Regions from separate parts of the Cytobacillus sp. FSL R7-0680 genome, predicted to be linked through region 3. Evidence: predicted binding sites of a transcription regulator. Region 3 holds the regulator's gene; each other region holds the start of a gene.
What was found. Region 3 encodes Rex, which represses fermentation and respiration genes when NADH is low (regulators of the CRP and FNR family bind a similar motif). Its sites were predicted from a motif close to TTGTGAAATATTTCACAA; they were not measured.

Region 1 (2,277 bases), 2.2 Mb from region 3:
AAGAACAAAAATGATTCAAGATGTATATGCAGAAGGTACGCCAGAAGGAATGGAAGAATTGGTCGGTGCGACGCTGTTACATTTGTTTTCTGATATTAAAGTGGAAGAGAATATGGCGATATCTGTATTTGTATTCGATAAAAATATCATAGATTCATAGAAAGAGGAGAAAAGATGAAGCAAGTGGAAACGAGTCGTAAAATCATACGAGTGACTGGAAATAAAGTTGAAAAAATGGAAGATACCATTGTTACCGAATATGCAGTAACGGTTAAGCTGAATGGAGAAGAGCTAGTCACAATGGTATGTACACCAGAATATATTGAGGACATGGTGATAGGTTATCTTGCATCAGAAGGTATCATAAGATCTTACAAGCATATTAAAGATATATGGGTACAAGAAAAGGAAGGGTTCGTTCATGTTACAACAGATCGTACAAATCCTTATATACAAAACTTCCAAAATAAAAGATATATTACTTCTTGTTGTGGTATGAGTAGACAAGGCTTTGTTTTTGTTAATGATGCATTAACAGCTAAGAAAATGGAAGATGTTAATATTCGATTAACTGTCAATGAATGTAATCAGTTAATGGAACAATTACAAGCGTCTGCGACTACATTTAAACAAACAGGTGGTGTACATAGCGCTGCGCTTTGTGACAAAAATGGGATATTATTAAGCAGAATGGATATTGGTAGGCATAATGCGCTTGATAAGATATATGGTTATAGTTTAAGAGAGGGCATCAGCATGAAAGGGAAGATTATTGTTTTCACAGGAAGAATCTCCTCAGAAATACTTTTAAAGGTAGCAAAAATTGGTTGTGAAATGATTCTCTCAAAATCTGCACCAACAGAGTTTGCTTTGCGCTCAGCAGAGGAATTAGGAATTACGACTGTTGGATTTATTCGTAATGGCAACATGAATATATATACTTATCCTGAACGAATCCTATTATAAAAAGAAATACTTCGCTACACGAAAAAAATAAAAAATAGTCTAGTAAAATTTTTTGTTTTTTGGTAGCATATAGTTTGCAATGGGTAAATGGAAGTAAGGCAAGCACTGTTTTATTTCTTTTTACAAACAATATAAATATGATGACTGATACTTCTGTAGGGGATTGCAGAAGGGTTAGGCAGCATTCTTTGAAATCCTTTACAAAAGTAAGGGATGTCTGAGTGCTGCCTTTTTTATTTAGGGGGTAGTTAGAATGGGATTTAGTAAACCGCAAGAAATTATGGAACAGACGATTGCAACAGGTGTTGCAAAAACGAAAATACCACTTTTGTCGCTGTTGGTTTTAGGCTTTTTAGGTGGGGCATTTATTGCACTAGGATTTTTATTAGACATTCGTGTTATTGGGAATTTACCGGCAGAGTGGGGAAGTTTCGGATCGTTTTTAGGTGCAGCAGTTTTCCCTTTAGGCCTTGTATTAGTAGTATTGGCTGGGGCTGAATTAATTACAGGTAACATGATGTCAGTTGCGAGTGCTTTGTTCTCAAAGAGAATTAGTCTTGGGCAATTATTGAATAATTGGTTTTGGGTGTTATTATCCAATTTTGTAGGGGCACTGTTTGTTGCTTATTTCTTTGGACATGTCGTTGGATTAACAGAGACAGGTCCATACCTTGATAAAACAGTAGCGATTGCTGGTGCAAAAATTGATGATACATTCTTACAAACATTTGTTTCAGCGATTGGTTGTAACTGGCTCGTATGCCTAGCTGTTTGGTTAGCTTATGGTGCTCATGATTTTGCAGGTAAAATTTTGGCTATTTGGTTCCCGGTTATGGCATTTGTTGCGATTGGATTCCAGCACGTTGTTGCCAACATGTTCGTTATTCCAGCTGCGATTTTTGCAGGTTCGTTTACTTGGGTAGATTTCATTGGCAATATCATACCTGCCTTTTTAGGTAATGTAGTTGGAGGGGCTGTGTTTGTTGGCCTAGCTTACTTTGTCTCTTATAAACCAAAAAATGAAACAAAATCTCAGTTGAAAAAAGCTTCATAATAGAAGCACATTCATCATAGCTTACATAAAATAATCTATTAGAGATATTGGATGTGAGCAAATGCAGCAATATTATTGTGATTATTGTAAAACGCTATATAAAGAACAAGGAGTTTGTCGTGTCTGTGGTCAAATCATTGATAAAACGATTATCATTGATGTGCATAAGCAAGGCAATAAATAAGCAATTATAATTGGTAAAGTTTGCGTAATGCCAAGAGAGCCACTTTAAGATATGATAAAAGGGCACAGCAACT
Region 2 (2,277 bases), 2.6 Mb from region 3:
CTAAACTCTAAATGAGTGCCAGTAAAGGTCATCTTACCTAAGTGACCTGGCTCTAGTAACTCTTCAAATTTATCTTCAGTAATTGGATCAGCTGTTTGATGAACTTCATCTACCCATTCCTCAAATTCAACTGGAGACATTGCTGTTACATCAAACGTATTTTCAGCAAAACCTTTTCCGCTGAAGTTTGCATTTCTACCCATGAATTCACCAGGATGATCAGCAGCTAAATGTAATGTTGTTACCATATCGGCCATTGCATATTTCTGTCCGCCAAGTTGTGGAATCCAGAAGCTGGTAATTGGACCGAATGAGTAAAGTTTAAATTCAAGTGCTCGATCTGTAGGTATATATAAGTAATTTACTGTTTCAATATCTTCTTCAGGATAGCTGAAGTGCCATTTCCAGTTAGATGATGATGCATATACAACTAATGGCTCCTTATCTTCATACCCTGGTGGTGTTGCTTCAACTTTATAGTTACTTTGGACAGAAACAAATGATAGATAAGCAACAATTAGTACAGGTATTCCGACACAAACTGCCTCCACCCATTTATTTCCCTCGATGTGAGGTGGTTCATAATCTTTTCCTTGTTTAGATGAACGAAATTTAATGAGCATATATGCAAGCATTGCAAAAACTACAATAACAATACCAGACATTAACCATATGGACATCATAATATCGTTAGCCTGGACTTCGGCCTGTGGACCTTTAGGATTTAGAACAGTAAGTGGTTCACACCCAGCAAGTACAGCGGCAATGGCAACTATAGCCAATAAAAGAGCCCTTTTCAATTTCATTGATGTACCCCTTTCTATCTTTCTAAAAATCTATTGTTTTATTTGAACGTGAATATCACGCCTGTAACCCTATGTTAGTATCATAAATGGTTAAAAACAATTGAATGTGATAGGTGTCACAAAATGTTCATGAACAAATGATGAATTTGGTCACAAAATGTTCATGAAACTGAAAGTAAAAAGAAAAAATAATATTATTTAAATACTCTATTTTAAGAAAAAACTGAAAAATGAATATTGCATCGTTCAATAAATTTTAAAGGTTGCTTCTTTATTTATTATATTAATATAAATGATGTTGTGTATTTGACTAACAGTACCCACAAAAAAAGTGTGAAGTCTTCGAATGGTTTTGAAACGGATGAAAAAAGAGGAGGGTTATCTTGTTAAAGAAATTTGATATTGATCAATTTTTAGACGGTGTATATAACCCGACTGATGATATTCATCATTTAATAGAAATAATTGAAATAGATGATTTACTTGAGAGAACAAAATAGGCCTTTATGTCTTCCACTTTTTGTTTTAGATGTTGTACGATTACTTTTATTAAAATAATCATATCTAAAACTAATCAAATGAAATAATAATGAACATTTTCTTATATTTTTTAAAGGCTATGTTGACATTTACGATATAAGGGTTAATGGAACAATAGATAAAGAAAAGCGGGCAAGTTTTAACCATTAACTTGCCCGCTTTTCTTTATCTATTGATATTTACTTTTGCACTAGCAAGTTTTGCTTTGAATTTTTCTTTCATTATATAACCCATTTCCCAAAAAAACTTTCATAAAGAATAAACATTGAAAAGATAGTAAAACTATAAATATTTCCATCAAAAAATAAAAGTGAAGAGGTGAGGAGAAAATGGAGAAAAGAGTGTTTCTCTCAATTGTCATAGTGTTGTTTAGCTATATATTTATTTCAAGCCCTCAAACAAGCTTTGCCGTTTATGATGCACCTTCTTATGCGAAATGGGGTAAAGAAGCGATGATGATCGCAAAGGAAAAATATCCATCAGCAGATATTGTTGATTATCAGCATCTTGGAAAAGAAGTAAAGGATGAGACAGAAATAGAAAAGTTTAAACTTTGGATGCGTCAACAGGAGATAGAATATGGGCTCTATGTGTTTATTGAATATGATAAAGATTCGGAGAAAATCGTCCGTATTTTAACGAAAAAAACGGACCGTTAACGTATTGTATTTTCTTCTATTAATTGTGCGAGTGGAACAACTTGATTCTTATCTACGTTGTTTCTTTCGCACACCCTTGCCATTTTAGTTAATTCATAGAGATCGACAATGACGATATTTACGCCATCGAAAGTTACTTCATATTCGTTTTGACTTTTTAGTAGTTCCCTCGCTCTAGCTAAATCCATAAGTTCACATCCTCTCTCGTAGTATTTTATTCAGTTTGAATATTTAGTGCACAATTCTACCAATAATAAGGCTTTTGATATATA
Region 3 (2,277 bases):
GACATATGTCCAGCAATAATTTTTAAAAGAGTTGATTTTCCCGCACCATTACGTCCAACTAATGCAATGCGGTCTCTCGTTTGTACTTCAAGCTTTATATTCATTAATATAGGATCAGCCACAAAACTTTTCGAAAGCTGATTAACCTGTAATAATATCATTATATTTCACCTCTGTTATAGTGATAGTGTACCTTAATCAGGTGAGGTTCGGCAATAAAGTCACTATTTGGATAGAATATATAAAAAACTACATTACACAGATGAATCAAAATAGTGTATCATTTTCATGTGAGGTGTTATGAATGGCTGAATTTACACATTTTAATGAAGAAGGCAGAGCGAAGATGGTGGATGTGAGTGAAAAACCACAAACTGCCCGTACAGCAATTGCTCATAGTAGTATTGAGCTAAATCAAGAAATCTATCAGAAGATTACTGATGGCACAATGAAAAAGGGAGATGTGCTGGCTGTTGCTCAAGTGGCAGGTATTATGGCTGCGAAAAAGACATCTGATATCATCCCGATGTGTCATCCACTCGCCTTAACCGGTATTGATATATCTTTCAATTGGGAAGAGGTAGAGGATCAGTATGTGTTACATATTGATTGTACAGTGAAAACAAATGGGCATACCGGAGTAGAAATGGAAGCGTTGACAGCTGCTACAGCTACCGCTTTAACGGTATATGATATGTGCAAAGCAGTAGATAAAGGCATGGTAATAGGACCAACATATTTAGTAGAGAAAACCGGTGGTAAAAACGGTGATTTTAGAAGGGCTTAAGTAAATGGAATGGAGTGGAGCCTATGTCCAATGAATCAACGAAAATCCCTCAAGCAACAGCTAAGCGATTGCCTTTGTATTATCGTTTTTTGAAAAATTTACACGCATCAGGAAAGCAGCGAGTTTCTTCAGCAGAATTAAGTGAAGCGGTGAAAGTAGATTCTGCAACAATTCGACGAGATTTCTCCTATTTCGGTGCTTTAGGGAAAAAAGGTTACGGATATAACGTAAATTACTTATTAGGATTTTTCCGTAAGACACTCGATCAAGATGAAGTGACAAAGGTAGCGTTAATTGGTGTAGGGAATCTAGGTACAGCGTTTTTAAATTATAATTTTTTAAAAAATAATAATACAAAGATTGAAGTGGCATTTGATGTTTCAGAAAGTAGGGTTGGCACGTCTGTAGGAGAGGTACCTGTCCGTCATTTAGATGACCTAGAAAAGTTGATTGATGAGCACCATATTCAAGTTGTCATTTTGACTGTACCGTCCCATGCGGCACAACCAATTACGGATCGAATCGTTAAAAGTCATGTAAAGGGAATCTTGAACTTTACGCCAGCGCGGTTAACGGTTCCTTCCCATATTCGCATCCATCATATTGATTTGGCGGTCGAATTGCAATCATTAGTATACTTCTTAAAACACTATCCATCATAAAAAGGGAGCTGACCCGCATGGAGTCAGCTCTATTTTTTATCCTCTTTCTTTTTCATACGATAATGCATAGCGATTAATTTAATCCCGCCACCAATATCAAAAGTGGCAAAAATCAAAATGAAGATCGTTAAAAATCCCCAACCTCCACCGTTTTGAAGGTTAATAATTGCAAAATAAATAAATACAAATCCAAAAAGAAGGGAGATAATCCCTGTGAACAAAGGTGTTCTCATCTAACATCATCCTAATCTGCTAAAAATCATTTGTACCGTTTCTAAGTCTGTCATATATTTTTCTAGCTTATCCATATTCAATTGAATCACAACGACAAAGGTATTCATCGCTACATGAGCAATGATCGGTACGAGAATACGATTGGTTTTTACATATAAAAACGCGAACGTAAAGCCCATCGCTGCATAAAGAAGTAAGTGCTCAATTTCCCCATGGGCGAGAGAGAAAATTAATGAACTAATCAGTGCTGATAAAAAGAAGTTCAATCGTTTATGCAAGGAACCAAAAATGATTTTCCTGAAAATGATCTCTTCTAAAATCGGCCCAATAATGGAAACAACGATAATCACAAGAGCAGACGTTTCAATTAATGACATAATTTGCTGCGTATTATCTGACCCCATATCAATGCCGAGCATTAATTCAATATTCGCTGCAACGGTTTGAGCAATAAATGCTAGCGGAATACCTGCAATCGCCCACCCGATAGAAGTCGATAATGGTGCTTGATTCCTCATTGACATCTCTTTGCTTTCTTTCCGTAAAAACCACAAAGTTAAGAGAAGGGTAATTGTAAAACTAATGACAATCCAG

Region 1: MKY26_RS08720 (formate/nitrite transporter family protein) is a predicted target of Rex. The motif match lies at 1,153-1,170, and genes of this name have one in related genera.
Region 2: qoxA (cytochrome aa3 quinol oxidase subunit II) is a predicted target of Rex. The motif match lies at 911-928, and genes of this name have one in related genera.

What each region holds. Positions count from the first base shown of each region.
Region 1 covers NZ_JBBPAO010000001.1:1,760,537-1,762,813, reverse strand. Annotated here, with positions in the region: gene MKY26_RS08730 (DUF2294 domain-containing protein) at 1-160, shown strand, start outside; gene fdhD (formate dehydrogenase accessory sulfurtransferase FdhD) at 175-966, shown strand; gene MKY26_RS08720 (formate/nitrite transporter family protein) at 1,220-2,020, shown strand.
Region 2 covers NZ_JBBPAO010000001.1:1,392,281-1,394,557, reverse strand. Annotated here, with positions in the region: gene qoxA (cytochrome aa3 quinol oxidase subunit II) at 1-806, opposite strand, end outside; gene MKY26_RS06980 (DUF3889 domain-containing protein) at 1,676-2,005, shown strand; gene MKY26_RS06975 (small, acid-soluble spore protein, H family) at 2,002-2,193, opposite strand.
Region 3 covers NZ_JBBPAO010000001.1:3,959,040-3,961,316, forward strand. Annotated here, with positions in the region: gene MKY26_RS19900 (ABC-F family ATP-binding cassette domain-containing protein) at 1-161, opposite strand, end outside; gene moaC (cyclic pyranopterin monophosphate synthase MoaC) at 305-787, shown strand; gene MKY26_RS19910 (redox-sensing transcriptional repressor Rex) at 811-1,449, shown strand; gene MKY26_RS19915 (DUF4305 domain-containing protein) at 1,479-1,682, opposite strand; gene MKY26_RS19920 (CPBP family intramembrane glutamic endopeptidase) at 1,689-2,277, opposite strand, start outside.